DNA from 4 places in the Alkaliphilus sp. B6464 genome. Region 3 is predicted to be linked to each of the others. Evidence: a T-box and tRNA genes for the amino acid it is inferred to sense, from the RefSeq annotation. Region 3 holds a T-box; the other regions hold tRNA genes.
The links. A T-box is a leader RNA that pairs with one kind of tRNA and senses whether it is charged. The one in region 3 lies ahead of alaS (alanine--tRNA ligase), so its partner is inferred to be a tRNA-Ala.
Positions count from the first base shown of each region.

Region 1: it has a tRNA-Ala gene. The T-box ahead of alaS (alanine--tRNA ligase) is inferred to sense a tRNA for this amino acid. The anticodon was not compared.
Region 2: it has a tRNA-Ala gene. The T-box ahead of alaS (alanine--tRNA ligase) is inferred to sense a tRNA for this amino acid. The anticodon was not compared.
Region 4: it has a tRNA-Ala gene. The T-box ahead of alaS (alanine--tRNA ligase) is inferred to sense a tRNA for this amino acid. The anticodon was not compared.

Region 1 is NZ_CP058557.1:573,925-581,715, forward strand. It holds tRNA gene HYG84_RS02630 (tRNA-Phe) at 1-64, opposite strand, end outside; tRNA gene HYG84_RS02635 (tRNA-Ile) at 81-157, opposite strand; tRNA gene HYG84_RS02640 (tRNA-Gly) at 168-242, opposite strand; tRNA gene HYG84_RS02645 (tRNA-Leu) at 326-408, opposite strand; tRNA gene HYG84_RS02650 (tRNA-Tyr) at 421-505, opposite strand; tRNA gene HYG84_RS02655 (tRNA-Thr) at 516-592, opposite strand; tRNA gene HYG84_RS02660 (tRNA-Asp) at 651-727, opposite strand; tRNA gene HYG84_RS02665 (tRNA-Val) at 733-808, opposite strand; tRNA gene HYG84_RS02670 (tRNA-Glu) at 815-889, opposite strand; tRNA gene HYG84_RS02675 (tRNA-Met) at 975-1,050, opposite strand; tRNA gene HYG84_RS02680 (tRNA-Leu) at 1,126-1,214, opposite strand; tRNA gene HYG84_RS02685 (tRNA-Asn) at 1,222-1,296, opposite strand; rRNA gene rrf (5S ribosomal RNA) at 1,302-1,418, opposite strand; rRNA gene HYG84_RS02695 (23S ribosomal RNA) at 1,590-4,526, opposite strand; tRNA gene HYG84_RS02700 (tRNA-Ala) at 4,747-4,822, opposite strand; rRNA gene HYG84_RS02705 (16S ribosomal RNA) at 4,884-6,412, opposite strand; tRNA gene HYG84_RS02710 (tRNA-Lys) at 6,618-6,693, opposite strand; tRNA gene HYG84_RS02715 (tRNA-Gly) at 6,753-6,826, opposite strand; tRNA gene HYG84_RS02720 (tRNA-Tyr) at 6,839-6,923, opposite strand; tRNA gene HYG84_RS02725 (tRNA-Thr) at 6,934-7,010, opposite strand; tRNA gene HYG84_RS02730 (tRNA-Asp) at 7,046-7,122, opposite strand; tRNA gene HYG84_RS02735 (tRNA-Val) at 7,128-7,203, opposite strand; tRNA gene HYG84_RS02740 (tRNA-Met) at 7,223-7,299, opposite strand; tRNA gene HYG84_RS02745 (tRNA-Phe) at 7,304-7,379, opposite strand; tRNA gene HYG84_RS02750 (tRNA-Ile) at 7,393-7,469, opposite strand; tRNA gene HYG84_RS02755 (tRNA-Pro) at 7,475-7,551, opposite strand; tRNA gene HYG84_RS02760 (tRNA-Trp) at 7,556-7,631, opposite strand; tRNA gene HYG84_RS02765 (tRNA-Ile) at 7,665-7,741, opposite strand; tRNA gene HYG84_RS02770 (tRNA-Pro) at 7,767-7,791, opposite strand, start outside.
Region 2 is NZ_CP058557.1:2,312,119-2,319,909, forward strand. It holds gene HYG84_RS11390 (tetratricopeptide repeat protein) at 1-576, shown strand, start outside; gene HYG84_RS11395 (bifunctional enoyl-CoA hydratase/phosphate acetyltransferase) at 711-1,619, shown strand; rRNA gene HYG84_RS11400 (16S ribosomal RNA) at 2,184-3,810, shown strand; tRNA gene HYG84_RS11405 (tRNA-Ala) at 3,879-3,954, shown strand; rRNA gene HYG84_RS11410 (23S ribosomal RNA) at 4,176-7,112, shown strand; rRNA gene rrf (5S ribosomal RNA) at 7,284-7,400, shown strand; tRNA gene HYG84_RS11420 (tRNA-Asn) at 7,406-7,480, shown strand; tRNA gene HYG84_RS11425 (tRNA-Leu) at 7,488-7,576, shown strand; tRNA gene HYG84_RS11430 (tRNA-Met) at 7,652-7,727, shown strand; tRNA gene HYG84_RS11435 (tRNA-Met) at 7,732-7,791, shown strand, end outside.
Region 3 is NZ_CP058557.1:2,498,726-2,506,516, reverse strand. It holds gene alaS (alanine--tRNA ligase) at 1-2,334, opposite strand, end outside; T-box leader at 2,414-2,632, opposite strand; gene HYG84_RS12530 (ATP-dependent Clp protease proteolytic subunit) at 2,864-3,403, opposite strand; gene HYG84_RS12525 (AI-2E family transporter) at 3,616-4,851, opposite strand; gene HYG84_RS12520 (YtxH domain-containing protein) at 5,057-5,224, opposite strand; gene HYG84_RS12515 (PRC-barrel domain-containing protein) at 5,271-5,807, opposite strand; gene nifU (Fe-S cluster assembly scaffold protein NifU) at 5,926-6,369, opposite strand; gene nifS (cysteine desulfurase NifS) at 6,366-7,547, opposite strand; gene HYG84_RS12500 (RrF2 family transcriptional regulator) at 7,618-7,791, opposite strand, start outside.
Region 4 is NZ_CP058557.1:1,093,008-1,100,798, reverse strand. It holds rRNA gene HYG84_RS05300 (23S ribosomal RNA) at 1-1,485, opposite strand, end outside; tRNA gene HYG84_RS05295 (tRNA-Ala) at 1,637-1,712, opposite strand; rRNA gene HYG84_RS05290 (16S ribosomal RNA) at 1,774-3,302, opposite strand; gene HYG84_RS05285 (SigB/SigF/SigG family RNA polymerase sigma factor) at 3,581-4,387, opposite strand; gene HYG84_RS05280 (ATP-binding protein) at 4,387-4,815, opposite strand; gene HYG84_RS05275 (STAS domain-containing protein) at 4,822-5,139, opposite strand; gene gyrA (DNA gyrase subunit A) at 5,361-7,791, opposite strand, start outside.

The DNA of each region.
Region 1 (7,791 bases), 1.5 Mb from region 3:
GCGGAATCGAACCACCGACACGGGGATTTTCAGTCCCCTGCTCTACCGACTGAGCTATCTGGGCCTGTTTATTATTTAAATGGTGGGCTCAAGTGGACTCGAACCACCGACCTCACGCTTATCAGGCGTGCGCTCTAACCACCTGAGCTATGAGCCCATAAATAAATTGGAGCGGAAGACGGGACTCGAACCCGCGACCCTCGCCTTGGCAAGGCGATGCTCTACCACTGAGCCACTTCCGCATGCTTCAATCACCCAAATTAAAAATTTGGTGTGAGTGGAGTACTCAGCACTAACTGAGTTTCCTTGAAATATTTTAATATAATGGTGCGGGTGAAGGGAGTCGAACCCCCACGGTTGCCCGCTAGATCCTAAGTCTAGTGCGTCTGCCAATTCCGCCACACCCGCATATTAAATTAATGGTGGAGGGAGAAGGATTCGAACCTTCGAAGTCGTTGACAACAGATTTACAGTCTGCCCCCTTTGGCCGCTCGGGAACCCCTCCGTACAAATAATGGAGCTGGTGATGGGATTCGAACCCGCGACCTGCTGATTACAAATCAGCTGCTCTGGCCAACTGAGCTACACCAGCATACTGTGATTACAGTACTCAGCAAATGCTGAGTTACCTTTTGAAAATATATTAAAATTGGCGACCTGGAAGGGACTCGAACCCTCGACCTCCAGCGTGACAGGCTGGCATTCTAACCATCTGAACTACCAGGCCAATTTTGGTGGGCGCAACAGGACTTGAACCTGTGACCCCCTGCTTGTAAGGCAGGTGCTCTCCCAGCTGAGCTATGCGCCCGAAATTTGGTGACCCCTAGGGGAATCGAACCCCTGTTACCGCCGTGAAAGGGCGGTGTCTTGACCGCTTGACCAAGGGGCCAAAATGGTTGCGGGGACAGGACTTGAACCTGTGACCTTCGGGTTATGAACCGAACGCTCTAGCCAACTAAGCTATGCCGCCAAAATGGTTGCGGGGACAGGACTTGAACCTGTGACCTTCGGGTTATGAGCCCGACGAGCTACCAACTGCTCCACCCCGCGATATGTTTCAATCATCTAAATCTTTGATTTAGTTTGATTGGAATACTCAGCATTAGCTGAGTTTCATTTTAAAAATGGTGCCGAAGACCGGAATCGAACCGGTACGATCTTGAAGGACCGCAGGATTTTAAGTCCTGTGCGTCTGCCAGTTCCGCCACTTCGGCACACTTATGGCTCCAGAGAGAGGACTCGAACCTCCAACCTACCGGTTAACAGCCGGGTGCTCCACCATTGAGCTACTCTGGAACATAATATCGCAGCGACCTACTCTCCCAGGCAGCTTCCCGCCAAGTACCATCAGCGCTGAAGGGCTTAACTACTGTGTTCGGTATGGGAACAGGTGTGACCCCTTCGCTATTGCCACGATATTGCAATCACCCAAATCTTTGATTTGGTGTGAATGGAGTACTCAGCGTTAGCCGAGTTTCCTTCAAATTAAAATCAAGTTGTATTTCAACTGGATTTTAATCATACCACTTTAATAAGTAATATGTCAAGAGAAAATTATTCCCTCAAAACTATACAATGTTAGAATATATTTGGTCAAGCCCTCGACCTATTAGTACCTATCAGCTAAGTACATTGCTGCACTTACACCCTAGGCCTATCAACCAAGTAGTCTTCTTGGGGTCTTACCTCCTTACGGAGTGGGAAATCTTATCTTGAGGGGGGCTTCGTGCTTAGATGCCTTCAGCACTTATCCCTTCCGCACTTAGCTACCCAGCGATGCTCTTGGCAGAACAACTGGTACACCAGAGGTGCGTCCATCCCGGTCCTCTCGTACTAAGGACAGCTCCTCTCAAATTTCCTGCGCCCGCGACGGATAGGGACCGAACTGTCTCACGACGTTCTGAACCCAGCTCGCGTACCACTTTAATGGGCGAACAGCCCAACCCTTGGGACCTACTACAGCCCCAGGATGTGATGAGCCGACATCGAGGTGCCAAACCTCCCCGTCGATGTGGACTCTTGGGGGAGATAAGCCTGTTATCCCCGGGGTAGCTTTTATCCGTTGAGCGATGGCCCTTCCACTCGGAACCACCGGATCACTAAGCCCGACTTTCGTCCTTGCTCGACCTGTATGTCTCGCAATCAAGCTCCCTTTTGCCTTTACACTCTACGCACGATTTCCGACCGTGCTGAGGGAACCTTTGGGCGCCTCCGTTACTTTTTGGGAGGCGACCGCCCCAGTCAAACTGCCCACCTGACAGTGTCCCAAGACTGGATTCACAGTCTATGGTTAGAACTTCAGTACTACAAGAGTGGTATCCCAACGATGACTCCACTGAGACTGGCGTCCCAGCTTCTAAGTCTCCCACCTATGCTGTACATGTAGCACCGAAATCCAATGTCAAGTTGCAGTAAAGCTCCACGGGGTCTTTCCGTCCTGTCGCGGGTAACCAGCATCTTCACTGGTATTACAATTTCACCGGGTCTATTGTTGAGACAGCGCCCAAATCGTTACGCCTTTCGTGCGGGTCGGAACTTACCCGACAAGGAATTTCGCTACCTTAGGACCGTTATAGTTACGGCCGCCGTTTACTGGGGCTTAAGTTCATTGCTTCGCAGATGCTAACAATTCCCCTTAACCTTCCAGCACCGGGCAGGCGTCAGCCCCTATACGTCGTCTTTCGACTTAGCAGAGACCTATGTTTATGGTAAACAGTCGCTTGGGCCTATTCTCTGCGGCCGGTTGAGGCTTACAGAGTAAATCTTTAACCAAAACCGGCTCCCCTTATCCCGAAGTTACGGGGTCATTTTGCCGAGTTCCTTAACAATAGTTCTCCCGATCGTCTTAGGATTCTCTCCTCACCTACCTGTGTCGGTTTGCGGTACGGGCACCTAGAAATCTCGATAGAAGCTTTTCTCGACAGTGTGGAATCAGCCAGTTCGCTACTTAAATTTCGCTCCCCATCACTTCTCAGGATTAATGTTAAAAGGGATTTGCCTCTTCTAACTCCCTACCAGCTTAGACGCACACAACCAACGGTGCGCTGAGCCTATCCTACTGTGTCACTCCATCTCTCAAACGATTTTAGGTGGTACAGGAATTTCAACCTGTTGTCCATCGCCTACGCCTTTCGGCCTGGGCTTAGGTCCCGACTAACCCTGAGCGGACGAGCCTTCCTCAGGAAACCTTAGGTTTTCGACGGGCAGGATTCTCACCTGCCTCTCGTTACTCATGCCAACATTCTCACTTCTATACAGTCCACTGCTCCTTCCGGTACAGCTTCAACCTATATAGAACGCTCGCCTACCATCCTTACGGATCCATAGCTTCGGTGATACGTTTGAGCCCCGGACATTTTCGGCGCAGAATCACTCGACCAGTGAGCTATTACGCACTCTTTGAATGAATGGCTGCTTCTAAGCCAACATCCTGGTTGTCTATGCAACTCCACATCCTTTTCCACTTAACGTATACTTTGGGACCTTAGCTGATGGTCTGGGCTCTTTCCCTCTTGACTACGGATCTTATCACTCGCAGTCTGACTCCCGAGTAAAAGATAACGGCATTCGGAGTTTGATAGGTTTTGGTAACCGGTGAAGGCCCCTAGACCATTCAGTGCTCTACCTCCGTATCTCTTAACCTCGAGGCTAGCCCTAAAGCTATTTCGGCGAGAACCAGCTATCTCCGGGCTCGATTGGAATTTCACCGCTACCCACAGTTCATCCGGTGACTTTTCAACGTCAATCGGTTCGGACCTCCACGAAATTTTACTTCCGCTTCATCCTGACCATGGGTAGGTCGCCCGGTTTCGGGTCTACGGCATGAAACTAGACGCCCTATTAAGACTCGGTTTCCCTACGGCTTCGCACCATAGGTGCTTAACCTTGCTCCATACCGTAACTCGTTGGCCCGTTCTACAAAAAGTACGCGGTCACACATAAAAAGTGCTCCCACAGTTTGTAAGCAGAAGGTTTCAGGTTCTATTTCACTCCCCTTCCGGGGTTCTTTTCACCTTTCCCTCACGGTACTATGCGCTATCGGTCACCAGGTAGTATTTAGCCTTGGGGGGTGGTCCCCCCTGCTTCCCACAAGGTTTCACGTGCCTCGTGGTACTCTGGATCACGGTCTAGAATATCATCGTTTCATGTACAGGACTATTACCTTCTATGGTGAGTCTTTCCAAACCTCTTCTATTACGATGAGTCATCATATATGACCGGTCCGCAACCCCGATAGAGAAAACCCTATCGGTTTGGGCTTATCCCCTTTCGCTCGCCGCTACTTAGGGAATCGATTTTTCTTTCTCTTCCTCAGGGTACTTAGATGTTTCAGTTCCCCTGGTATGTCTTCTATTACCTATTGATTGAGTAATAGATACTTAGGTATTAACCTAAGTAGGTTTCCCCATTCGGAAATCCCCGGATCAAAGATTGCTTGCATCTCCCCGAGGCTTATCGCAGCTTACCACGTCCTTCATCGACTCCTGGTGCCAAGGCATCCGCCTTCTGCCCTTATTAGCTTGACCAAAGCTATTCGCAGTTTCGCATTCTAAATTTGTTTACTCCCTTACGGTCGCACAAATTTGATGCTCATTGCGTTTGACCTACCTTCGATTTGTTTCACAAATCGGGTTAGGTCATAATCTAACATTGTGTAGTTTTCAAGGAACTATTTAACCGTCTTTAAGACGGAATAATATAATACCAAATAAAATGTTTTATGTCAACCTTTAAATTGGTATTCTATGGTGGAGACGAGGAGAGTCGAACTCCTGACCCCCTGCTTGCAAGGCAGGTGCTCTCCCAACTGAGCTACGCCCCCATGTATTGAAAGACAAGAAGTCCCTCAAAACTAGACAGTATAGATTGCCAATTCTCCTTAGAAAGGAGGTGATCCAGCCGCACCTTCCGATACGGCTACCTTGTTACGACTTCACCCCAGTCATTGGCTTCACCTTCGACAGCTTCCTCCAATAAAGGTTGGATAGCTGGCTTCGGGTGCTTCCGACTCCCGTGGTGTGACGGGCGGTGTGTACAAGACCCGGGAACGCATTCACCGCGACATTCTGATCCGCGATTACTAGCAACTCCGACTTCATGTGGGCGAGTTTCAGCCCACAATCCGAACTGGGACCGATTTTGTAGGATTCGCTCCGGATTACTCCTTGGCTGCCCGTTGTATCGGCCATTGTAGCACGTGTGTAGCCCTGAACATAAGGGGCATGATGATTTGACGTCATCCCCACCTTCCTCCGAGTTATCCCCGGCAGTCTCTCTAGAGTGCCCAGCCGAACTGCTGGCAACTAAAGACAAGGGTTGCGCTCGTTGCGGGACTTAACCCAACATCTCACGACACGAGCTGACGACAACCATGCACCACCTGTCACCTCAGTCCCCGAAGGGAAGGCTTCGATTAAAAAGCTGTCCGAGGGATGTCAAGTCCAGGTAAGGTTCTTCGCGTTGCTTCGAATTAAACCACATGCTCCGCTGCTTGTGCGGGTCCCCGTCAATTCCTTTGAGTTTCATTCTTGCGAACGTACTCCCCAGGCGGAGTGCTTAATGCGTTAACTGCGGCACCGAGGTTTGACCCCCAACACCTAGCACTCATCGTTTACGGCGTGGACTACCAGGGTATCTAATCCTGTTCGCTACCCACGCTTTCGTGCCTCAGCGTCAGTTGCAGTCCAGAGAGTCGCCTTCGCCACTGGTGTTCCTCCTAATATCTACGCATTTCACCGCTACACTAGGAATTCCACTCTCCTCTCCTGCACTCAAGCCCTACAGTTTCAAAGGCTTACTACGGTTGAGCCGTAGCCTTTAACCTCTGACCCATAGGGCCGCCTACGCACCCTTTACGCCCAATGATTCCGGATAACGCTTGCCCCCTACGTATTACCGCGGCTGCTGGCACGTAGTTAGCCGGGGCTTCCTCCTAAGGTACCGTCATTATCTTCCCTTAGGACAGAGCTTTACGACTCGAAAGCCTTCATCGCTCACGCGGCGTTGCTGCATCAGGGTTTCCCCCATTGTGCAATATTCCCCACTGCTGCCTCCCGTAGGAGTCTGGACCGTGTCTCAGTTCCAGTGTGGCCGTTCACCCTCTCAGGCCGGCTACTGATCGTCGCCTTGGTGAGCCATTACCTCACCAACTAGCTAATCAGACGCGGGCCCATCCTATACCGAAATTCTTTGACCTTCTAGGGATGCCCCTAAAAGGTATTATGGGGTATTAGCAATGGTTTCCCATTGTTATTCCCCTGTACAGGGTAGGTTGCCCACGCGTTACTCACCCGTCCGCCGCTAAATTAAAATCATTCCACCCGAAGGCTTCCTGAAAATAACTCCGCTCGACTTGCATGTGTTAGGCACGCCGCCAGCGTTCATCCTGAGCCAGGATCAAACTCTTAATAAAAAATTTCTGGGTACCATCTTTTAAAGATGGATTTATTATTTGCTGGCTTAATCTATACTGTTTAGTTTTCAAAGACCTCTTCAAGGGCTTATGCCCCATCGCCTTGTTGCGGCGACTTTGTTTAATATATCATATCTAAAATATTATGTCAATATTTTTTTCGTATCTTGTTTTTAAAACTTTACTAAAAATGTTTTATGAAAAATGGTGACCCATCCGCGACTCGAACGCGGGACACCCTGATTAAAAGTCAGGTGCTCTACCGACTGAGCTAATGGGTCAAATATTTTAATCACTCAAACCCCTAAACTGATATGAGCAAAATAATACAAGTTTTCAATGGAGCGGGTGAAGGGAATCGAACCCTCGCGATCAGCTTGGAAGGCTGACGTTCTACCATTGAACTACACCCGCATATTAAATTAATGGTGGAGGGAGAAGGATTCGAACCTTCGAAGTCGTTGACAACAGATTTACAGTCTGCCCCCTTTGGCCGCTCGGGAACCCCTCCGTACAAATAATGGAGCTGGTGATGGGATTCGAACCCGCGACCTGCTGATTACAAATCAGCTGCTCTGGCCAACTGAGCTACACCAGCATGAATATTTGCTATTTAATGTATTATATTGAAATTGGCGATCCGGAAGGGACTCGAACCCTCGACCTCCAGCGTGACAGGCTGGCATTCTAACCAACTGAACTACCGGACCAAATTTGGTGGGCGCAACAGGACTTGAACCTGTGACCCCCTGCTTGTAAGGCAGGTGCTCTCCCAGCTGAGCTATGCGCCCTTATAGATAAGATTAAACATGGTAGCGGCAACAGGAGTCGAACCTGTGACCTTTCGGGTATGAACCGAACGCTCTAGCCAACTAAGCTATGCCGCCATTATGGTGCCCAGAGGCGGAATCGAACCACCGACACGGGGATTTTCAGTCCCCTGCTCTACCGACTGAGCTATCTGGGCTTGTACAATCAAATGGTGGGCTCAAGTGGACTCGAACCACCGACCTCACGCTTATCAGGCGTGCGCTCTAACCACCTGAGCTATGAGCCCACAATTGGTCCGGGTGGAGGGATTCGAACCCCCGGCCCCATGGTCCCAAACCATGTGCGCTACCAAACTGCGCTACACCCGGAAACTGGCAGGGGTGGCAGGACTTGAACCCACGACACGTGGTTTTGGAGACCACTGTTCTACCAACTGAACTACACCCCTATATTTACACATTACTTTAAATTATTTTTAAAATGGTGGGCCTTCAGGGACTCGAACCCCGGACCTGCCGGTTATGAGCCGGATGCTCTGACCAACTGAGCTAAAGGCCCTCATTTTTTTAGTATTTTATATAACTGGTCCGGGTGGAGGGATTCGAACC
Region 2 (7,791 bases), 190 kb from region 3:
TCTGATAATAAACAATTTAATAAAGCAAAGCTATACTGGGAAAGATACTTAAAACTTGATACAAATGTAGATCTTAGTAATGAAGTAAATCAAATGCTTTTAGAAATAGAAGATCAGGCTAAATATGAAAGAGGATACGAAGCAGTTTTAAGTGGAAGGCCCCAGGAAGGACTTACTTTATTACTAGAACTAGAAGAAAGATATTCAAACTGGTGGAATCTCCTATTCTTTATTGGTTTAGCTTATAGACAATTGTTAAAGTATGAAGATGCTATTGGGTACTTTGATAAAGTTCTTCAATTGGAAGAAAATCAATTAGATACTATAGCTGAGTTAGGACTATGTTATGGAAGCATAGGGTACCACAGTCAGTCTATAGAATACTTTGAAAGAGCTTTACATATTGGTGGACAAAATAGTGAGATATTATGTAATCTAGCTATGGTCCATATGGAAATAGGAAACTTAGCGAAGGCGAAGGAATATTTAGATACTTCTTTAGCCCTAAATAATGAAGATGAAATTACAAAGGCATGTAGTGAACAATTAAATGCTTTACTAAAAAATAATCGCTAAAATTAGCGATTATTTTTATTGTGAGCAAAGTGTTTAAATTTTTTGAAAAAGCAGGAAAAGGGTAAGGTTTGTAGAATTAATTTATCGAATATGCTTAAGATGTATTTTAAATTATTAAATTATGGGGTGATACGATGATTAATAAATTAGAACAATTAATTAAACAGGCGAAAAGCCAGAATAAAATGAAGATAGCAGTTGCAGCGGCTCAAGATAAAGATGTATTGAAGGCGGTTGAAGAAGCACGTAAGCTTAATTTGGTAGATGTTATATTGGTTGGAGATGAGCCTAAAATAAAAGAAATTGCTAGAGAGTTAAACATAAAAATTGATTTATTTACAATAATTCATAAAGAAGATTTAATGGAGGCTGCCCTAGAAACCGTTAAATTAGTTTCTACTGGAAAAGCTGATTTTGTTATGAAGGGTATATTAGATACATCAATTTTACTAAAAGCTGTACTGAATAAGGAAGTTGGACTAAGAACCAATAATTTATTAAGCCATGTAATGGTATACGAGCTGCCAGCTTATCATAAGTTACTTCTACTTACAGACGGAGGAATGAATATTGAACCGTCTCTAGAAGATAAAAAAGGTATACTAGATAATGCTATACTAGTATCTAAGGCGTTAGGTAATAAAGATACAAAAGTAGCTTGTTTATCTGCGAAGGAAAAAGTAAATGAAAAGATGCCTTCTACTGTTGATGGTGCTAAGTTAAAAGCAATGGCTCAAGAAGGAATATTTGGAGAAGAAGTTTATGTAGAAGGACCTATAGCGTTTGATTTGGCAGTATCTAAAGAAGCTGCTACTACTAAAGGTTTTGAAAGTCCAGTGACCGGTGAAACTGACATATTACTAGTACCAACAATTGAGGTTGGCAATGGAATTGGAAAGGCCTTAACCTATATGGCAGATGGAAAATCAGCAGGTATTATTATGGGAGCAAAGGCTCCAGTAGTTTTAGTTTCTAGAGCTGATTCTGCCGAAACAAAGTTATACTCAATAGCTTTAGGTAGCGTTATTGCAGCCAATCAATAGGAAACAGGGGTTAGACAATACAGCTAGATATTATAGTCTAGCTGTATCTTTTTTAAAATATAATATATTTTTATTTATATATATGTATAAAATATGATTTTTTTTATAAACTATATTAGTGAACTATTAAAACTAACCATCCCAAACCCTTATTAGTAAAATGCATAAAACAAATTGACATAAATAAAAATATATGATATATTATCTTAAGTCATCACTTAATTCAGGTGATACAAGATAGTTAAAAAACAAATTCAAAAAACATATTGACATTATGAAGTGGAAATGATATGCTATAAAAGCTGTTTTCGACAATTTGAAGTTTTGAAACAATGAAAATTAAAAAACAAAAAAGTTGTTGACATAATGTTTCAGGTGTGCTATATTAAATAAGTCGCCGCAACAAGGCGATAGGGCATAAGCTCTTAAAGAGGTCTTTGAAAACTAAACAGTATAGATTAAGCCAGCATAAAGCAAATTGCTAAAATCATTGATTTTATGCAAAGAGCAAAATTAGCGAAAGCTAAAAAATCATTTTAGTTTACTAAGATGAACCCAGAAATTTTATTTAAGAGTTTGATCCTGGCTCAGGATGAACGCTGGCGGCGTGCCTAACACATGCAAGTCGAGCGGGCCAAATATTCAACACTGAGTACTTAACATAGCTGAACAAATATAGTCAGCGTCTAGGACGGAAGAATGGAGTCCTACACGCGTTTATAAAGTGTGACTAACAGTTATAGTAAGAGTATTGAGTGTTGGATATTTGGCTAGCGGCGGACGGGTGAGTAACGCGTGGGCAACCTACCCTGTACAGGGGAATAACAATGGGAAACCATTGCTAATACCCCATAATACCTTTTAGGGGCATCCCTAAAAGGTCAAAGAATTTCGGTATAGGATGGGCCCGCGTCTGATTAGCTAGTTGGTGAGGTAATGGCTCACCAAGGCGACGATCAGTAGCCGGCCTGAGAGGGTGAACGGCCACACTGGAACTGAGACACGGTCCAGACTCCTACGGGAGGCAGCAGTGGGGAATATTGCACAATGGGGGAAACCCTGATGCAGCAACGTCGCGTGAGCGATGAAGGCTTTCGAGTCGTAAAGCTCTGTCCTAAGGGAAGATAATGACGGTACCTTAGGAGGAAGCCCCGGCTAACTACGTGCCAGCAGCCGCGGTAATACGTAGGGGGCAAGCGTTATCCGGAATCATTGGGCGTAAAGGGTGCGTAGGCGGCCCTATGGGTCAGAGGTTAAAGGCTACGGCTCAACCGTAGTAAGCCTTTGAAACTGTAGGGCTTGAGTGCAGGAGAGGAGAGTGGAATTCCTAGTGTAGCGGTGAAATGCGTAGATATTAGGAGGAACACCAGTGGCGAAGGCGACTCTCTGGACTGCAACTGACGCTGAGGCACGAAAGCGTGGGTAGCGAACAGGATTAGATACCCTGGTAGTCCACGCCGTAAACGATGAGTGCTAGGTGTTGGGGGTCAAACCTCGGTGCCGCAGTTAACGCATTAAGCACTCCGCCTGGGGAGTACGTTCGCAAGAATGAAACTCAAAGGAATTGACGGGGACCCGCACAAGCAGCGGAGCATGTGGTTTAATTCGAAGCAACGCGAAGAACCTTACCTGGACTTGACATCCCTCGGACAGCTTTTTAATCGAAGCCTTCCCTTCGGGGACTGAGGTGACAGGTGGTGCATGGTTGTCGTCAGCTCGTGTCGTGAGATGTTGGGTTAAGTCCCGCAACGAGCGCAACCCTTGTCTTTAGTTGCCAGCAGTTCGGCTGGGCACTCTAGAGAGACTGCCGGGGATAACTCGGAGGAAGGTGGGGATGACGTCAAATCATCATGCCCCTTATGTTCAGGGCTACACACGTGCTACAATGGCCGATACAACGGGCAGCCAAGGAGTAATCCGGAGCGAATCCTACAAAATCGGTCCCAGTTCGGATTGTGGGCTGAAACTCGCCCACATGAAGTCGGAGTTGCTAGTAATCGCGGATCAGAATGTCGCGGTGAATGCGTTCCCGGGTCTTGTACACACCGCCCGTCACACCACGGGAGTCGGAAGCACCCGAAGCCAGCTATCCAACCTTTATTGGAGGAAGCTGTCGAAGGTGAAGCCAATGACTGGGGTGAAGTCGTAACAAGGTAGCCGTATCGGAAGGTGCGGCTGGATCACCTCCTTTCTAAGGAGAATTGGCAATCTATACTGTCTAGTTTTGAGGGACCTTTTGTCTTTCAAATTGAAGCATATGGGGGCGTAGCTCAGTTGGGAGAGCACCTGCCTTGCAAGCAGGGGGTCAGGAGTTCGACTCTCCTCGTCTCCACCATAGAATACCAATTTAAAAGGTTGACATAAAACATTTTATTTGGTATTGTATTATTCCGTCTTAAAGACGGTTAAATAGTTCCTTGAAAACTACACAATGTTAGATTATGACCTAACCCGATTTGCTTTGCAAATCGAAGGTAGGTCAAACGCAATGAGCATCAAATTTGTGCGACCGTAAGGGAGTAAACAAATTTGTAATGCGAAACTGCGAATAGCTTTGGTCAAGCTAATAAGGGCAGAAGGCGGATGCCTTGGCACCAGGAGTCGATGAAGGACGTGGTAAGCTGCGATAAGCCTCGGGGAGATGCAAGCAATCTTTGATCCGGGGATTTCCGAATGGGGAAACCTACTTAGGTTAATACCTAAGTATCTATTACTCAATCAATAGGTAATAGAAGACATACCAGGGGAACTGAAACATCTAAGTACCCTGAGGAAGAGAAAGAAAAATCGATTCCCTAAGTAGCGGCGAGCGAAAGGGGATAAGCCCAAACCGATAGGGTTTTCTCTATCGGGGTTGCGGACCGGTCATATATGATGACTCATCGTAATAGAAGAGGTTTGGAAAGACTCACCATAGAAGGTAATAGTCCTGTACATGAAACGATGATATTCTAGACCGTGATCCAGAGTACCACGAGGCACGTGAAACCTTGTGGGAAGCAGGGGGGACCACCCCCCAAGGCTAAATACTACCTGGTGACCGATAGCGCATAGTACCGTGAGGGAAAGGTGAAAAGAACCCCGGAAGGGGAGTGAAATAGAACCTGAAACCTTCTGCTTACAAACTGTGGGAGCACTTTTTATGTGTGACCGCGTACTTTTTGTAGAACGGGCCAACGAGTTACGGTATGGAGCAAGGTTAAGCACCTATGGTGCGAAGCCGTAGGGAAACCGAGTCTTAATAGGGCGTCTAGTTTCATGCCGTAGACCCGAAACCGGGCGACCTACCCATGGTCAGGATGAAGCGGAAGTAAAATTTCGTGGAGGTCCGAACCGATTGACGTTGAAAAGTCACCGGATGAACTGTGGGTAGCGGTGAAATTCCAATCGAGCCCGGAGATAGCTGGTTCTCGCCGAAATAGCTTTAGGGCTAGCCTCGAGGTTAAGAGATACGGAGGTAGAGCACTGAATGGTCTAGGGGCCTTCACCGGTTACCAAAACCTATCAAACTCCGAATGCCGTTATCTTTTACTCGGGAGTCAGACTGCGAGTGATAAGATCCGTAGTCAAGAGGGAAAGAGCCCAGACCATCAGCTAAGGTCCCAAAGTATACGTTAAGTGGAAAAGGATGTGGAGTTGCATAGACAACCAGGATGTTGGCTTAGAAGCAGCCATTCATTCAAAGAGTGCGTAATAGCTCACTGGTCGAGTGATTCTGCGCCGAAAATGTCCGGGGCTCAAACGTATCACCGAAGCTATGGATCCGTAAGGATGGTAGGCGAGCGTTCTATATAGGTTGAAGCTGTACCGGAAGGAGCAGTGGACTGTATAGAAGTGAGAATGTTGGCATGAGTAACGAGAGGCAGGTGAGAATCCTGCCCGTCGAAAACCTAAGGTTTCCTGAGGAAGGCTCGTCCGCTCAGGGTTAGTCGGGACCTAAGCCCAGGCCGAAAGGCGTAGGCGATGGACAACAGGTTGAAATTCCTGTACCACCTAAAATCGTTTGAGAGATGGAGTGACACAGTAGGATAGGCTCAGCGCACCGTTGGTTGTGTGCGTCTAAGCTGGTAGGGAGTTAGAAGAGGCAAATCCCTTTTAACATTAATCCTGAGAAGTGATGGGGAGCGAAATTTAAGTAGCGAACTGGCTGATTCCACACTGTCGAGAAAAGCTTCTATCGAGATTTCTAGGTGCCCGTACCGCAAACCGACACAGGTAGGTGAGGAGAGAATCCTAAGACGATCGGGAGAACTATTGTTAAGGAACTCGGCAAAATGACCCCGTAACTTCGGGATAAGGGGAGCCGGTTTTGGTTAAAGATTTACTCTGTAAGCCTCAACCGGCCGCAGAGAATAGGCCCAAGCGACTGTTTACCATAAACATAGGTCTCTGCTAAGTCGAAAGACGACGTATAGGGGCTGACGCCTGCCCGGTGCTGGAAGGTTAAGGGGAATTGTTAGCATCTGCGAAGCAATGAACTTAAGCCCCAGTAAACGGCGGCCGTAACTATAACGGTCCTAAGGTAGCGAAATTCCTTGTCGGGTAAGTTCCGACCCGCACGAAAGGCGTAACGATTTGGGCGCTGTCTCAACAATAGACCCGGTGAAATTGTAATACCAGTGAAGATGCTGGTTACCCGCGACAGGACGGAAAGACCCCGTGGAGCTTTACTGCAACTTGACATTGGATTTCGGTGCTACATGTACAGCATAGGTGGGAGACTTAGAAGCTGGGACGCCAGTCTCAGTGGAGTCATCGTTGGGATACCACTCTTGTAGTACTGAAGTTCTAACCATAGACTGTGAATCCAGTCTTGGGACACTGTCAGGTGGGCAGTTTGACTGGGGCGGTCGCCTCCCAAAAAGTAACGGAGGCGCCCAAAGGTTCCCTCAGCACGGTCGGAAATCGTGCGTAGAGTGTAAAGGCAAAAGGGAGCTTGATTGCGAGACATACAGGTCGAGCAAGGACGAAAGTCGGGCTTAGTGATCCGGTGGTTCCGAGTGGAAGGGCCATCGCTCAACGGATAAAAGCTACCCCGGGGATAACAGGCTTATCTCCCCCAAGAGTCCACATCGACGGGGAGGTTTGGCACCTCGATGTCGGCTCATCACATCCTGGGGCTGTAGTAGGTCCCAAGGGTTGGGCTGTTCGCCCATTAAAGTGGTACGCGAGCTGGGTTCAGAACGTCGTGAGACAGTTCGGTCCCTATCCGTCGCGGGCGCAGGAAATTTGAGAGGAGCTGTCCTTAGTACGAGAGGACCGGGATGGACGCACCTCTGGTGTACCAGTTGTTCTGCCAAGAGCATCGCTGGGTAGCTAAGTGCGGAAGGGATAAGTGCTGAAGGCATCTAAGCACGAAGCCCCCCTCAAGATAAGATTTCCCACTCCGTAAGGAGGTAAGACCCCAAGAAGACTACTTGGTTGATAGGCCTAGGGTGTAAGTGCAGCAATGTACTTAGCTGATAGGTACTAATAGGTCGAGGGCTTGACCAAATATATTCTAACATTGTATAGTTTTGAGGGAATAATTTTCTCTTGACATATTACTTATTAAAGTGGTATGATTAAAATCCAGTTGAAATACAACTTGATTTTAATTTGAAGGAAACTCGGCTAACGCTGAGTACTCCATTCACACCAAATTAAAGATTTGGGTGATTACAATATCGTGGCAATAGCGAAGGGGTCACACCTGTTCCCATACCGAACACAGTAGTTAAGCCCTTCAGCGCTGATGGTACTTGGCGGGAAGCTGCCTGGGAGAGTAGGTCGCTGCGATATTATGTTCCAGAGTAGCTCAATGGTGGAGCACCCGGCTGTTAACCGGTAGGTTGGAGGTTCGAGTCCTCTCTCTGGAGCCATAAGTGCGCCGAAGTGGCGGAACTGGCAGACGCACAGGACTTAAAATCCTGCGGTCCTTCAAGATCGTACCGGTTCGATTCCGGTCTTCGGCACCATTTTTAAAATGAAACTCAGCTAATGCTGAGTATTCCAATCAAACTAAATCAAAGATTTAGATGATTGAAACATATCGCGGGGTGGAGCAGTTGGTAGCTCGTCGGGCTCATAACCCGAAGGTCACAGGTTCAAGTCCTGTCCCCGCAACCAATTTGGCGGCATAGCTTAGTTGGCTAGAGCGTTCGGTTCATACCCGAAAGGTCACAGGTTCGAC
Region 3 (7,791 bases):
CTCAACAATTATGTTTACTCCATTAATACTTTCTGCATTATTTAAAAAATCCCCAGTGGAATTGCTTGCTAACTGACTTTTAAGCTTATCTATTTCTTTATCTTTTTCCTTTACTTCTTGTACTAATTCATCTACACGCCCAATTACATTTTGTGTTTGCGTCTTTAATGTTTCTGCTATTTTTTGTATTGTTTCTTGATTTTTTTGTACATATTTATATGCTTCAATACCTGTAATAGCCTCAATTCTTCTTACACCAGCAGCAACCCCTGTCTCACTTAATATAATTAAAATTCCTATTTCACCACTATTATTTACATGGGTTCCTCCACAAAGTTCAGTGCTATAATCTCCAACCTTAACTACTCTAACTATATCACCATACTTTTCACCAAATAAAGCTTGAGCACCTATCTTTCTAGCTTCATCTATAGATGTTTCAAAGATGTTTACATTTAGTCCACCTAATATTTGTTTATTAACATTTTCTTCAATTTTAGCTACTTGCTCCTTTGTTAATCCTTCGAAATGAGTAAAGTCAAATCTTAGCCTTTCAGGAGTCACAAGAGACCCTGCCTGATTAACATGCTCACCTACTACATCTTTTAAAGCTTTGTGCAATAAATGAGTAGCAGTATGGTTACGAGCAGTATTCATTCTAGTAGTAACATCTACTTTAGCTTTAATAGTATCACCAACATGAAGTAATCCATCTTCTATTTTGACAATATGATGAATTTGATTATGTGGTCCCTTTTTAGTATCTAATACAGTTAATTTTGTTGTTTCATTGTATAAAGCACCAATATCGCCTACCTGTCCTCCACCTTCACCATAGAAAACAGTTTCATCTAGTATGACAGTAGCTTCATCTCCTATAGTACTTTGTTCAACAACTTCACCATTATTTATAATAGCTAGTACTTTTCCTTCTAGTTCTAAATTATTATATCCTTTAAAAACTGTACTGATATCTTTGTTTAGTCCTGCAAAAACATCGTCTTTCCAAGCCTCAGTATCAATACCTAGCCTTGCCTCCCGAGCCCTTTGCCTTTGTTTTTCCATTTCACTTTCAAAATTCTTTTCATCTACAGATAGTCCTTTTTCATCTAATATTTCTTTAGTTAAATCAAATGGGAATCCATAAGTATCATATAACTTAAATGCGTTTGTTCCACTTAATACATTTTCACTTGCACCTAATAATTCTTCTATATATTGGTTTAAAATCTCCATACCTTGATCTATAGTTTCCATAAATCGCTCTTCTTCAACTTGTATTACCTTTTTAATATAATCCTTCTTTTCAATTAGCTCGGTATAGGTTTCACCATAGTTCTTAACCACTCTATCTACTAACTCGTACAAGAATGCTCTATTTACTCCTAATAATTTTCCATGACGTGCAGCTCTTCTTAATAATCTTCTTAAAACATAACCCCTGCCTTCGTTACTTGGCAGTATTCCATCACCAATCATTAAAGATATAGAGCGTACATGATCAGTTATAATTCTAATGGACACATCAGTTTTTTCATCCTTATTATACTGTGCATTAGTAATTTCACATACTCCATTTAATATATATTGCATTGTGTCTATATCAAAAATAGAGTCTACACCTTGCATAATACAAGCCATTCTCTCTAGTCCCATACCTGTATCTATATTGGGGTTTGGAAGAGGATTATAATTTCCATCTTCATCTCTATCAAATTGTGTAAATACATGATTCCAAAATTCAACATATCTGTCACATTCGCAGCCTGGTTTGCAGTCTTTACTTCCACAGCCGTACTTTTGTCCACGATCAAAATAAATTTCTGAACATGGTCCGCATGGTCCTATACCGATCTCCCAAAAGTTGTCAGCCTTACCTAACCTAACAATCCTATCTTCTGGCAAACCAACTTGCTTACTCCAGATTTCAAAAGCCTCATCATCTTCTAAATATACAGTAGCCCAAAGCTTATCAACTGGTAACTCTAGATTCTTTGTTACAAACTCCCATCCCCACTGAATAGACTCTTTTTTGAAATAGTCACCAAATGAAAAGTTACCTAACATTTCAAAAAAAGTAGCATGTCTTGCTGTTTTTCCTACATTTTCAATATCACCTGTACGAATACATTTTTGACACGTAGCCATTCTTTTTCCTGGTGGCTCTTCTATCCCTGCAAAATAATGTTTTAATGGTGCCATTCCAGAGTTTATTAACAATAAACTCTTATCCTTTTGAGGTACTAAAGGAAAACTAGGTTGTATTATATGACCTTTAGTTTTAAAAAACTCTAGAAATTCTTTTCTAATTTCATTCACGCCTAATTTCTTCATAAAAATAATCCTCCTTCATAATTTTTCCTGTAGTTTAAAAAATATAAAAATAAAAACTCTCATCCATACATAATAAAACTGTAGGGACGAGAGTATTCTCGCGGTACCACCCTAATTATCGCTAAAAATAACGATCACTCTAGGAAATAAAGTATAACGGCTTTGCCGATAATCTCTACTTAGTTTCAAGATTATTGTTCAGAGACTGCTTCAAATGGTCTATCTAGAGGTTTTTCAGCCTAGAACCTCCTCTCTGTAAGAGTTAATCCATATTACTACTTCTCTTCATCACTTTTAACAATATATTTTATATGAATTATATATAACATACTATATTTTGTCAATATATAACTAAAACTTTGCAATATAATTTGGAATATACATTACTATGTTTTACAACTTTGACAGAGTTTATTACAATATAGAACAATTTATCAGCTTAAATACAATTGACAATCCAGAAAGTATCTGATAATACTAATTACTATATACATTCCTACCAAGTTCTCATCGGCAGTATACTAATAAATTATAGATTCGTTAGTTCCTCATATTTTGAAATAACTTGATTTACTATGCCATAATCAATTGCTTCATAAGCATTTAACCAATAATTTCTATCTGTGTCTTTTTCTATTTTTTCCAATGGTTGGCCAGTGGCTTCACTGATTATGTTATTAATCCTCTTACGTACTCTCAATATCTCTTTTGCTTCAATAGCAATATCTGCAGCTTGGCCATTTAAACCACCTAATGGCTGATGTATCATATACCTTGTGTTTGGTAAAGAATAACGATCTTGTTTTTCAGCTGCAAGGTAAATTGTGATAGCAGCACTTGCAACCCAACCAGTACCAATTACAATAACACGTGGTTTAATAAACTTAATAATATCATGAATTGTATCGCCAGCTTCTACATGACCACCCTGACTGTTGATAAATAATTTTATTGGTTGATCTCCCATTTCTTGTAGAATTAAGAGCTGTGTAGTTATTTTCTCTGCTAAAGCTTGATTGATCTCTCCAGAAATTATGATTGATCTAGATTGCAATAGTTTCTCTAGCACTAAACTTGAAGTTTCTTTTTCTTGTTTCTGCTCTTGATTGTTCATGGTATCATTCTCCTATCAATTAATATATTTAAATTTAATGATAATAATATATTATTATCAACTATTTTAAATTTAACTAATTATAACATAATTAACTAAAAATTGTTAATCATAAGATAAAAATATCACCTTTAAATTTAAGCATAATCAAAGTACCAATGAGCATATCAAAACTTTGCAATATAATTTATAAAATGCTTTCCAACCACTTTAATTACTCCAGCTATAGGCACTGCAATTAAAAGTCCAAATAAACCAAAAAATTTTCCTGCAATAATTAGAGATAGAATAACAATAATAGGATGAATACCAACTTTATCAGAAATAATTTTTGGTGATATAATAGCACTTTCAACTTGCTGTATAATTATAAATGCAACTACTACCCATATTACCTTATTTACTCCTCCTAAGGATGCAAAAACTAGTGCAGGTATTATCCCAACTATCGGCCCAAAATAAGGAATTATATCTGCTATTCCCGCAATCATACCTACTAACACTGCAAAGTCTACTTTCAAAATTAAAAGAGATATAGTGGTTAAAAGTCCTACTATTCCTGCAACAATCAACTGTCCCCTTATAAATCCACCAAGAACTTCGTCAATGTCTTTGGCAACATCAATTACTCCTTTTCTCAAAAATCTAGGTATACTTAAAATTAGCATGTTTTTAAACTTATCTGCATCTTTTAAAAAGTAAAATGCCAATATTGGAGTCAACACTATATTTGCTATCTTTGAAAGAAATTTAAGCGTTAAATTTGTTACAGAAGATATAATTTTTAATATAAAATCTTCAAGTCTATTTCCATTAAATTTTAACGCTTCTTTTACTGCGTTAAATTCTTCTGGTAAATTTTCTATACTATTGTTATATTTTATATATTTATTATATATATATCCATAGCTTTCATTTCCTAGCTTCGGTAATGCCTCTAATAATTTTTTAACTTCAAAAGTCATTTTAGGTACTAAAGTAATAGAGAATATAAAAATAATTGTAGCTATTACAAAATAAACAATAAATACTGACCAAAATCTTTTTATACCTTTTTTCTCTATATAACTAACGAGTGGATTTAAAGTATACGCCAATACAATTGCAAACAAAAATGGTGATAATATTTCATACATTAAACTTCCAGACTGAAATATTACAACAATTGCAATGATCAATATAAATGATAGTATAAAATAAACAATTTGACGTTTTCCAATATTAATTCTTTTTTTAGAATCTATATGTTGATTACCAATATGTACAAGAAAATAAATGATAAAAAATAATAGCACAATAATTAAAAGCTGCATAAAAAATTGCAAAATATTTGTAAATCCATTATTTTCGGCTAAATTTTTAAAACTTTTAGAAATGACCTGTATTGCTTTGCTGTTTTCCATTTTTTCACCCCTTTATGTTTAATATGTAATATTTGATAAATATATAATCACGTTTTATAAAAAAATTTTCTGATTTTAGCTCATAGATTTATGGGCTACTTTAAAATTTATACTTTCTCACCCAATAAGAAATTAATGGAATACTTTTAATTTAGTAAAGCCTCTATCATAAGGGTAGAGGCTTTACTAATATTTAATGCATTCGCTAAAACATATCCAGTCCTTTCATAATACCTAAAGCACCTAGAGCTCTTCTACCATTTTTCATCATTCGTTTTCTTTCTCTAGGTTTCATATTTGATGCTGCATACATACCTACTGCCGCGCCAGCAATTCCTATTGCAATAAGTCCTCTTGTCATATTTCTATGCATATATTTCACTCCTTTTCTATATTATTATTTATATGTTTTGTTAGTTTTATCGATCTATACCAAGCATTTTTTTCAATCCACCTTGCTGAGGTAAAATTTTTAATTGTTCCTCATTATTTAACATTATTTTATACTCATAAAAGTTAATTCCTTCAACTAAAGGTAAAAATGAATATCCGTTTACTAGGTCATCAAATAACCCTTCACTCATAATAAATCCTAAAACTTTTCCACTTCTTATTTGTAATAATGCATCCTTTACTACTCCAATTATCCCGCCAGTATTTGAATATATCTCATATCCAATTACCGATTTATTATTAATTGCATCTTTTATTTCTGCTATTTCATCTACATCTACAATATCATTTATTGAGTATATTAAAATGCCTTCTTCTGTAATGTTTTTTATTTTTGTGTAAGGAAGAATTTTTGTATATTTTATTGAATTTATTTGTTGTAAATAAAGCCCCAATATACGAAAATCCTTAAAACAATAGATTATATCTTTTATTTCATAGCTTAAGGGCTCATGATCCTCTTTTAAAATAGGTAATCTAATAAAATCGGTTTCCTTAATCATTGTATCCCTCTTTTCTTCTCTATTTACTATTTTTGCCTAAAAAAATAAAAAAATGCAGGCAATACCTGCATTTTTTAGATAAAATATGAATGATCAATTAAAGTTTCCAAATCCAAAATTATTCTTCTTCTCCATGGTCATGGTGGTCATGATCTTCATCTGGATTAAATCCATCTAATTCTTCATAAACTAAATTTCTTTCCTTTGCATAGTTATATATAGCTGCTTTTACTGCTTGTTCTGCCAATACAGAGCAATGCATTTTTACGGGAGGAAGTCCATCAAGAGCTTCTGCAACAGCCTTATTAGTTAATTTTAATGCTTCTTTTACCGTTTTACCTTTAATCATTTCAGTTGCCATACTTGATGTTGCAATAGCAGATCCACATCCAAAGGTTTTAAATTTCACATCTGTAATAACATCATTGTCAATCTTTAAATACATTTTCATAATATCTCCACATTTTGCATTCCCAACTTGGCCTACTGCCTCAGCATTTTCTATCTCCCCAACATTTCTAGGGTTCATAAAATGATCCATTACTTTTTCACTATACATTATTTGTTTCCTCCCTTTACCTTTTCATACAAAGGTGACATTTGTCTTAATCTATCAACAATTGGTGGTAATTTTTCAATAACATAGTCTACGTCTTCTTCTGTAGTGAAGTCACCTATTGTTAACCTTAAAGATCCATGGGCTACTTCATGGGATAGACCAATTCCCATTAGCACATGAGATGGATCTAATGAGCCCGATGTACAAGCTGATCCACTTGATCCAGAAATTCCTACCATATCCAGACTTAATAAAAGTGACTCACCTTCTATAAACTCAAAAGAGAGATTTACATTTCCAGGTAACCTTTTTGTAGGATGCCCATTTAATCGTGTATACGGTATTTTCTCCATAAGCTCATTAATCATTTTATCTCTTAATCTAATTAACTTATTAATATGGTCTTCTATATTTTCATAGGCCATTTCTGATGCTTTCCCAAAGCCTACTATTCCAGGTATATTTTCAGTGCCTGCCCTTCTTCTTTTTTCTTGGGCTCCACCATGAATAAGCTGATGAATTTTTGTACCCCTTTTTATATATAGTGCTCCTACACCCTTTGGTCCATAAACTTTATGAGCAGAAATAGACATTAGATCAACGCCGAGGTCAACAACATCTATAATTTCGTTACCATAGGCTTGTACAGCATCTGTATGAAAAATAACTCCTTTTTCTTTAGCTACCTGAGCAATTTCTTTTATAGGTTGTATTGTTCCAATCTCATTATTAGCATATATAATAGTAATTAAAATAGTATTATCTTTAATAGCATTTTTTACATCATCTACATCAACTAATCCATATTGATCTACATCTAAGTAAGTTACTTCAAAACCTTCTTTTTCTAAATATTCGCATGTATGCAGCACTGCATGGTGTTCGATTTTAGTAGTTATAATATGATTTCCTTTAGCTTTGTTTGCAAATGCAACTCCTTTAATAGCCCAGTTGTCAGCTTCAGATCCGCCACCTGTAAAGAAAATCTCATCAGATTTTGCATTTAATGTTTTTGCTACCTTATCTCTTGCAGTATCCAGTACACTTTTTCCTTGTCTACCAAAGGAATGTATGCTTGATGGATTACCAAATTCAATATTGAAAAATGGAAGCATTTCTTCTAATACCTCTTTTTTCATGGGTGTAGTTGCAGCGTAATCAAAGTAAACTCGTTTGTTCATGTAACCCTCTCCTCATAGCGTATATTGACATATTAATTGAAATTATTTATTTAAATTTTTTAGCATACAATTATATATAATACATATAATTATCTTTATTTCCTATTCTCTCATAATCATCTAACATATCTTGAAGTGTAATAGAATCAATAACCTCACTAATACTTAATCGTATTTTTTCCCATACTATTCTAGTTACACAACAATCAGCTCTATCGCATGCTGATGGTTCATCCTCTAGGAC
Region 4 (7,791 bases), 1.4 Mb from region 3:
GCGCTGAGCCTATCCTACTGTGTCACTCCATCTCTCAAACGATTTTAGGTGGTACAGGAATTTCAACCTGTTGTCCATCGCCTACGCCTTTCGGCCTGGGCTTAGGTCCCGACTAACCCTGAGCGGACGAGCCTTCCTCAGGAAACCTTAGGTTTTCGACGGGCAGGATTCTCACCTGCCTCTCGTTACTCATGCCAACATTCTCACTTCTATACAGTCCACTGCTCCTTCCGGTACAGCTTCAACCTATATAGAACGCTCGCCTACCATCCTTACGGATCCATAGCTTCGGTGATACGTTTGAGCCCCGGACATTTTCGGCGCAGAATCACTCGACCAGTGAGCTATTACGCACTCTTTGAATGAATGGCTGCTTCTAAGCCAACATCCTGGTTGTCTATGCAACTCCACATCCTTTTCCACTTAACGTATACTTTGGGACCTTAGCTGATGGTCTGGGCTCTTTCCCTCTTGACTACGGATCTTATCACTCGCAGTCTGACTCCCGAGTAAAAGATAACGGCATTCGGAGTTTGATAGGTTTTGGTAACCGGTGAAGGCCCCTAGACCATTCAGTGCTCTACCTCCGTATCTCTTAACCTCGAGGCTAGCCCTAAAGCTATTTCGGCGAGAACCAGCTATCTCCGGGCTCGATTGGAATTTCACCGCTACCCACAGTTCATCCGGTGACTTTTCAACGTCAATCGGTTCGGACCTCCACGAAATTTTACTTCCGCTTCATCCTGACCATGGGTAGGTCGCCCGGTTTCGGGTCTACGGCATGAAACTAGACGCCCTATTAAGACTCGGTTTCCCTACGGCTTCGCACCATAGGTGCTTAACCTTGCTCCATACCGTAACTCGTTGGCCCGTTCTACAAAAAGTACGCGGTCACACATAAAAAGTGCTCCCACAGTTTGTAAGCAGAAGGTTTCAGGTTCTATTTCACTCCCCTTCCGGGGTTCTTTTCACCTTTCCCTCACGGTACTATGCGCTATCGGTCACCAGGTAGTATTTAGCCTTGGGGGGTGGTCCCCCCTGCTTCCCACAAGGTTTCACGTGCCTCGTGGTACTCTGGATCACGGTCTAGAATATCATCGTTTCATGTACAGGACTATTACCTTCTATGGTGAGTCTTTCCAAACCTCTTCTATTACGATGAGTCATCATATATGACCGGTCCGCAACCCCGATAGAGAAAACCCTATCGGTTTGGGCTTATCCCCTTTCGCTCGCCGCTACTTAGGGAATCGATTTTTCTTTCTCTTCCTCAGGGTACTTAGATGTTTCAGTTCCCCTGGTATGTCTTCTATTACCTATTGATTGAGTAATAGATACTTAGGTATTAACCTAAGTAGGTTTCCCCATTCGGAAATCCCCGGATCAAAGATTGCTTGCATCTCCCCGAGGCTTATCGCAGCTTACCACGTCCTTCATCGACTCCTGGTGCCAAGGCATCCGCCTTCTGCCCTTATTAGCTTGACCATGCTAATATTCATCTAATGCTTTCGCATTGATGATTGCTTTACTATTTCTAACATTGTGTAGTTTTCAAGGAACTATTTAACCGTCTTTAAGACGGAATAATATAATACCAAATAAAATGTTTTATGTCAACCTTTAAATTGGTATTCTATGGTGGAGACGAGGAGAGTCGAACTCCTGACCCCCTGCTTGCAAGGCAGGTGCTCTCCCAACTGAGCTACGCCCCCATGTATTGAAAGACAAAAGGTCCCTCAAAACTAGACAGTATAGATTGCCAATTCTCCTTAGAAAGGAGGTGATCCAGCCGCACCTTCCGATACGGCTACCTTGTTACGACTTCACCCCAGTCATTGGCTTCACCTTCGACAGCTTCCTCCAATAAAGGTTGGATAGCTGGCTTCGGGTGCTTCCGACTCCCGTGGTGTGACGGGCGGTGTGTACAAGACCCGGGAACGCATTCACCGCGACATTCTGATCCGCGATTACTAGCAACTCCGACTTCATGTGGGCGAGTTTCAGCCCACAATCCGAACTGGGACCGATTTTGTAGGATTCGCTCCGGATTACTCCTTGGCTGCCCGTTGTATCGGCCATTGTAGCACGTGTGTAGCCCTGAACATAAGGGGCATGATGATTTGACGTCATCCCCACCTTCCTCCGAGTTATCCCCGGCAGTCTCTCTAGAGTGCCCAGCCGAACTGCTGGCAACTAAAGACAAGGGTTGCGCTCGTTGCGGGACTTAACCCAACATCTCACGACACGAGCTGACGACAACCATGCACCACCTGTCACCTCAGTCCCCGAAGGGAAGGCTTCGATTAAAAAGCTGTCCGAGGGATGTCAAGTCCAGGTAAGGTTCTTCGCGTTGCTTCGAATTAAACCACATGCTCCGCTGCTTGTGCGGGTCCCCGTCAATTCCTTTGAGTTTCATTCTTGCGAACGTACTCCCCAGGCGGAGTGCTTAATGCGTTAACTGCGGCACCGAGGTTTGACCCCCAACACCTAGCACTCATCGTTTACGGCGTGGACTACCAGGGTATCTAATCCTGTTCGCTACCCACGCTTTCGTGCCTCAGCGTCAGTTGCAGTCCAGAGAGTCGCCTTCGCCACTGGTGTTCCTCCTAATATCTACGCATTTCACCGCTACACTAGGAATTCCACTCTCCTCTCCTGCACTCAAGCCCTACAGTTTCAAAGGCTTACTACGGTTGAGCCGTAGCCTTTAACCTCTGACCCATAGGGCCGCCTACGCACCCTTTACGCCCAATGATTCCGGATAACGCTTGCCCCCTACGTATTACCGCGGCTGCTGGCACGTAGTTAGCCGGGGCTTCCTCCTAAGGTACCGTCATTATCTTCCCTTAGGACAGAGCTTTACGACTCGAAAGCCTTCATCGCTCACGCGGCGTTGCTGCATCAGGGTTTCCCCCATTGTGCAATATTCCCCACTGCTGCCTCCCGTAGGAGTCTGGACCGTGTCTCAGTTCCAGTGTGGCCGTTCACCCTCTCAGGCCGGCTACTGATCGTCGCCTTGGTGAGCCATTACCTCACCAACTAGCTAATCAGACGCGGGCCCATCCTATACCGAAATTCTTTGACCTTTTAGGGATGCCCCTAAAAGGTATTATGGGGTATTAGCAATGGTTTCCCATTGTTATTCCCCTGTACAGGGTAGGTTGCCCACGCGTTACTCACCCGTCCGCCGCTAAATTAAAATCATTCCACCCGAAGGCTTCCTGAAAATAACTCCGCTCGACTTGCATGTGTTAGGCACGCCGCCAGCGTTCATCCTGAGCCAGGATCAAACTCTTAAATAAAATTTCTGGGTACCATCTTTTAAAGATGGATTTATTATTTGCTGGCTTAATCTATACTGTTTAGTTTTCAAAGACCTCTTTAAAGACTTATGCTCAATCACCTTGTTGCGGCGACTTATCTAATATATCACACTTAAAATATTATGTCAACTGTTTTTATTTTAAAATTTATTTTTAAAACTGTATGTCAGGAGCACTTTTAATACTATATCACTATTATTCTTTTGTGTCAACTCTGTTTTTATAAAATACTAAAAGAGTAGATGGGATCTACTCTTTTAGTCCATACTCTTATCTAGTTCTTTTCTAAACTTCTCAATAATACGTTTTTCCATTCTAGAAACAGTCATCTGCGAAACTTGTAATTCCTCTGCTACTTTCATCTGAGTCTTATTGTTAAAGAACCTATCCTTCAGCACTTTCTTTTCAACTTCATTTAGCTTTTCTATTGCTTTATTTAAAAAATCCTTATTTTCGATACTATCAAAGCTTTTATCAAATTCTCCAATAAGATCTAATAACTGAACGTCTTTATCATCCCCATCATTATCATATGTTAAATCTAAAGACTTAGGGGTATATACTTGACTAGCCTCCATTGCCTCAATTATTTCTTCCTCTGTACAACTTAAGTAGTCAGCTATATCCTTTACAGTAGGTGTTCTTTGTAATGTTTGTTGGAGCGTAGTTTTACTTACATTTATTTTTTTAGATAATTCTTGTATTCTTCGAGGAACTCTAATAGACCATCCTTTATCCCTAAAGTATTTTTTAATTTCCCCAATAATTGTAGGTGTAGCAAAACTCGAAAACTCAAAACCCTTTGTTATATCAAATCTTTCAATCGCATAAATTAATCCTAATGAAGCTACTTGATAAATATCTTCATAGTCTATACCTTTATTTAAAAATTTCTTAGATAGGATTTCTGCAATATATAAATGTCTATTAATTAATTCATTTCTAATTTCAATGTTTTTTGTCAGGGCATATTCTTTAAAAAGCTCTTTTTCCGTTAAAGTCTTATGGGTCTTACTTATATTTAGAGTAACACCAGTATCCGTAGATTTTGCTGTGTTTATCATCAAGCATCATCCCCCAAGTACTTTATCATTTTTATCATCATACCTTTGCCCTTTTCCGATTCAATCTCTACATCATCCATAAGAGATTTTATAATAAATATACCTAACCCTCCTTCTTTAGGTTTACTAAGATCTGGTTCTTCTATATTGTCTAATTGACAACCTTCTCCATCATCATAGACAGAAATAGTTAGTTTTTCTCCTGTTGAAACAAAATCAATATTAAAATTACTGCCTTGTTTACAGTGGCATCCATGAATAATTGCATTTGTACATGCTTCAGCAACAGCAACCTTCATATCTTCAATCTTTTCAATATCAAATCCAATACGACTAGCAATAGCAGCTAAAGTTAATCTTATAACTCCCACATACTCAGGTTTACTGGGAACAGATAGCTTTATCTCATCCATTTGTATTTGATCCATTTATCTTCACCCCTCAACAATAAAAATTTTGTCTAGTCCAGTAATATTTAATAGCTTTTTTATATTAGGCCTTATATTTGAAATAACAATATTTTTATCTTCTTGTTTTAATCTTTTAAGTGCTCCAATAAGTATACCTAATCCTGTACTATCAATATATTCTAGTTTTTCAGCATCTATTTTGATATCTTCCTTCTTTTCTTCAATAATTCCCATGAAAACTTCCTTCAATTGTCCCGCTGTATATACATCTACCTCTCCCACCAGTTCAACGAGCCAATAATTATTTTCATTATTAAAGTCCTTTTTAATTTGTAATGACATAGAATTCATCCTCCTTTATCCTTTGTACTAATCATACTAATTCTTTAAATATATTCCTTACATCATAAGTTAACCTTATATATTACATCTAGTTATTGTTAAACAAATCTATAATTAATCCTCTTTTTATTATATCAAATTTTAAAAATTTAAACTATACCCATATAATTTGCACTAATAAAAATAGCAAAGGTTATATTTTACCTTTGCTATTTCTCTACTTATTCCTCTTCTTCCTCTTCTTCATGGCCAGGCATTACTGCTATAGTAACAATAGATTGATCCTCTTCAGTTCTCATAAGAGTAACCCCTCTAGTATTTCTACCTAATTTTGATATATTGTTTACATTTAGCCTTATAACTGTTCCATCATTGTTTATTAATAAGACTTCATCCTCATTAGTTACAATTTTCGCTCCAACTAATGCTCCTGTTTTATTAGTTACATTATAGGTTTTAATTCCCTTTCCACCTCTAGTTTGTAGACGATATTCACTTAAATCTGTTCTTTTTCCAAAGCCTTTCTCACTAACTACTAGTAGATCCATTTGTTCTTCTGCAATCTCCATAGAAACAACATGGTCCTTTGGTGATAAATTAATTCCTTTTACACCCATAGCACTTCTACCCATATCTCTTACATCACTTTCTTTGAAGCGAATAGACATTCCCTTTGATGTAACTAAAATTACATCTTGACCTTCATCTGTTAGCTTAACTTTTATTAACTCATCATCTTCTCTAATACTAATAGCTATTAGACCACTCTTTCTGGTATTTTCAAATTGACTTAACTGAGTCTTTTTAATAATACCATTTTTAGTAGCTAATACAAGATACTTAGAATCCCATTCTCTACCTACAGGAATCGTAGCTGCAATTTTTTCATTAGGGCTAAGTGGTATTAGATTAACTATTGCCGTTCCTTTAGCTTGTCTTCTTGCCTCTGGAACTTCATAAACATTTAGCTTATATACTCTACCAAAGTTAGTGAAGAACAACAAATAGTCATGTGATGAAGAAATAATTAGATTTTCAACAAAATCTTCTTCTCTTGTAGTTAGTCCAGCTACTCCTTTGCCACCACGTTTTTGACTTTTGTAAGTATCTGCAGGAAGTCTTTTAATATATCCAAAGTGAGTTAGAGTAATAACCACATCTTCCTCATCTATCATATCTTGTATGTTTATTTCTCCTATTGCTCTTGTTATTTCTGTTCTTCTTTTATCTGAATATTTTTCTTTAATTTCTAATAGCTCATCTTTAATAATATTAAGAACTAATCTTTCATTTGCTAATATTTCTTTGTAATGATTAATAAGTTTTAATAGTTCTTCATATTCTTCCTCAACCTTCTCTATTTCTAAACCAGTAAGTTTTTGCAATCTCATATCTAAAATTGCTTGTGCTTGTTTTTCTGATAGAGTAAATCTCTCCATTAAACCATTTTTTGCTATTTGAGTATTCTCTGAACCTCTAATAAGTTTAATGACTTCATCTAAATTATCTATAGCTATTTTTAAACCTTCTAATATATGTGCTCTATCTTCTGCTTTATTTAAATCAAATTTTGTTCTCCTAACAATGATATCTTTTTGATGATTTAAATAATGTGTCAGCACTTCTTTTAAATTTAATACCTTAGGCTCACCATCAACTATTGCAAGCATTATAATACCAAAAGTATCTTCCAGTTGAGTATGTTTATATAATTTATTAAGCACAACATTGGCATTAGCATCTCTTTTAAGTTCTATTACTATACGCATTCCATTTCTATCACTTTCGTCTCTTAGATCAGAAATGCCTTCTATTTTTTTGTCTCTTACTAATTCTGCTATTTTTTCGATTAATCTAGCCTTATTTACTTGATATGGGATTTCTGTAACAATAATTTGTTGTCTTCCCTTATTAAACTCCTCTATGCTTGCCTTAGCTCTTACCTTAACTCTACCTCTACCTGTTGTATATGCCTCTTTAATTCCTTCTGTCCCCATAATAGTGGCACCCGTTGGAAAATCCGGCCCTTTTATGTGCTCCATAATATCTTCCACTTCAGCCTCAGAGTTATCAATTAAAGTAACAACACCATCTATTACTTCTCCTAAGTTATGAGGTGGAATATTAGTTGCCATACCAACTGCAATACCACTTGATCCGTTAACAAGTAAATTTGGAAACTTACTTGGCATTACAGAAGGTTCTTTTAAAGACTCATCAAAGTTCGGTCTATAATCTACAGTTTCTTTATTAATATCCCTAATCATTTCTAGAGCAATTTTAGATAGTCTTGCTTCTGTATAACGCATAGCAGCTGCGCCATCACCATCAACAGAACCAAAGTTACCATGACCATCTACTAATAAATATCTCATTGAGAAATCTTGGGCTAAACGCACCATTGCATCATATACAGCACTATCACCATGTGGGTGATACTTACCTAAAACATCCCCAACAATACGTGCTGATTTTCTATGTGGTTTATCAGGAGTCAAACCTAATTCGATCATAGAATATAATATTCTTCTATGAACAGGTTTAAGTCCATCTCTAACATCTGGAAGAGCTCTCCCTACAATAACGCTCATAGAGTAGTCTATATATGATTTTTTCATTTCTTTTTCTATATTTATAGGGATTATATTACTT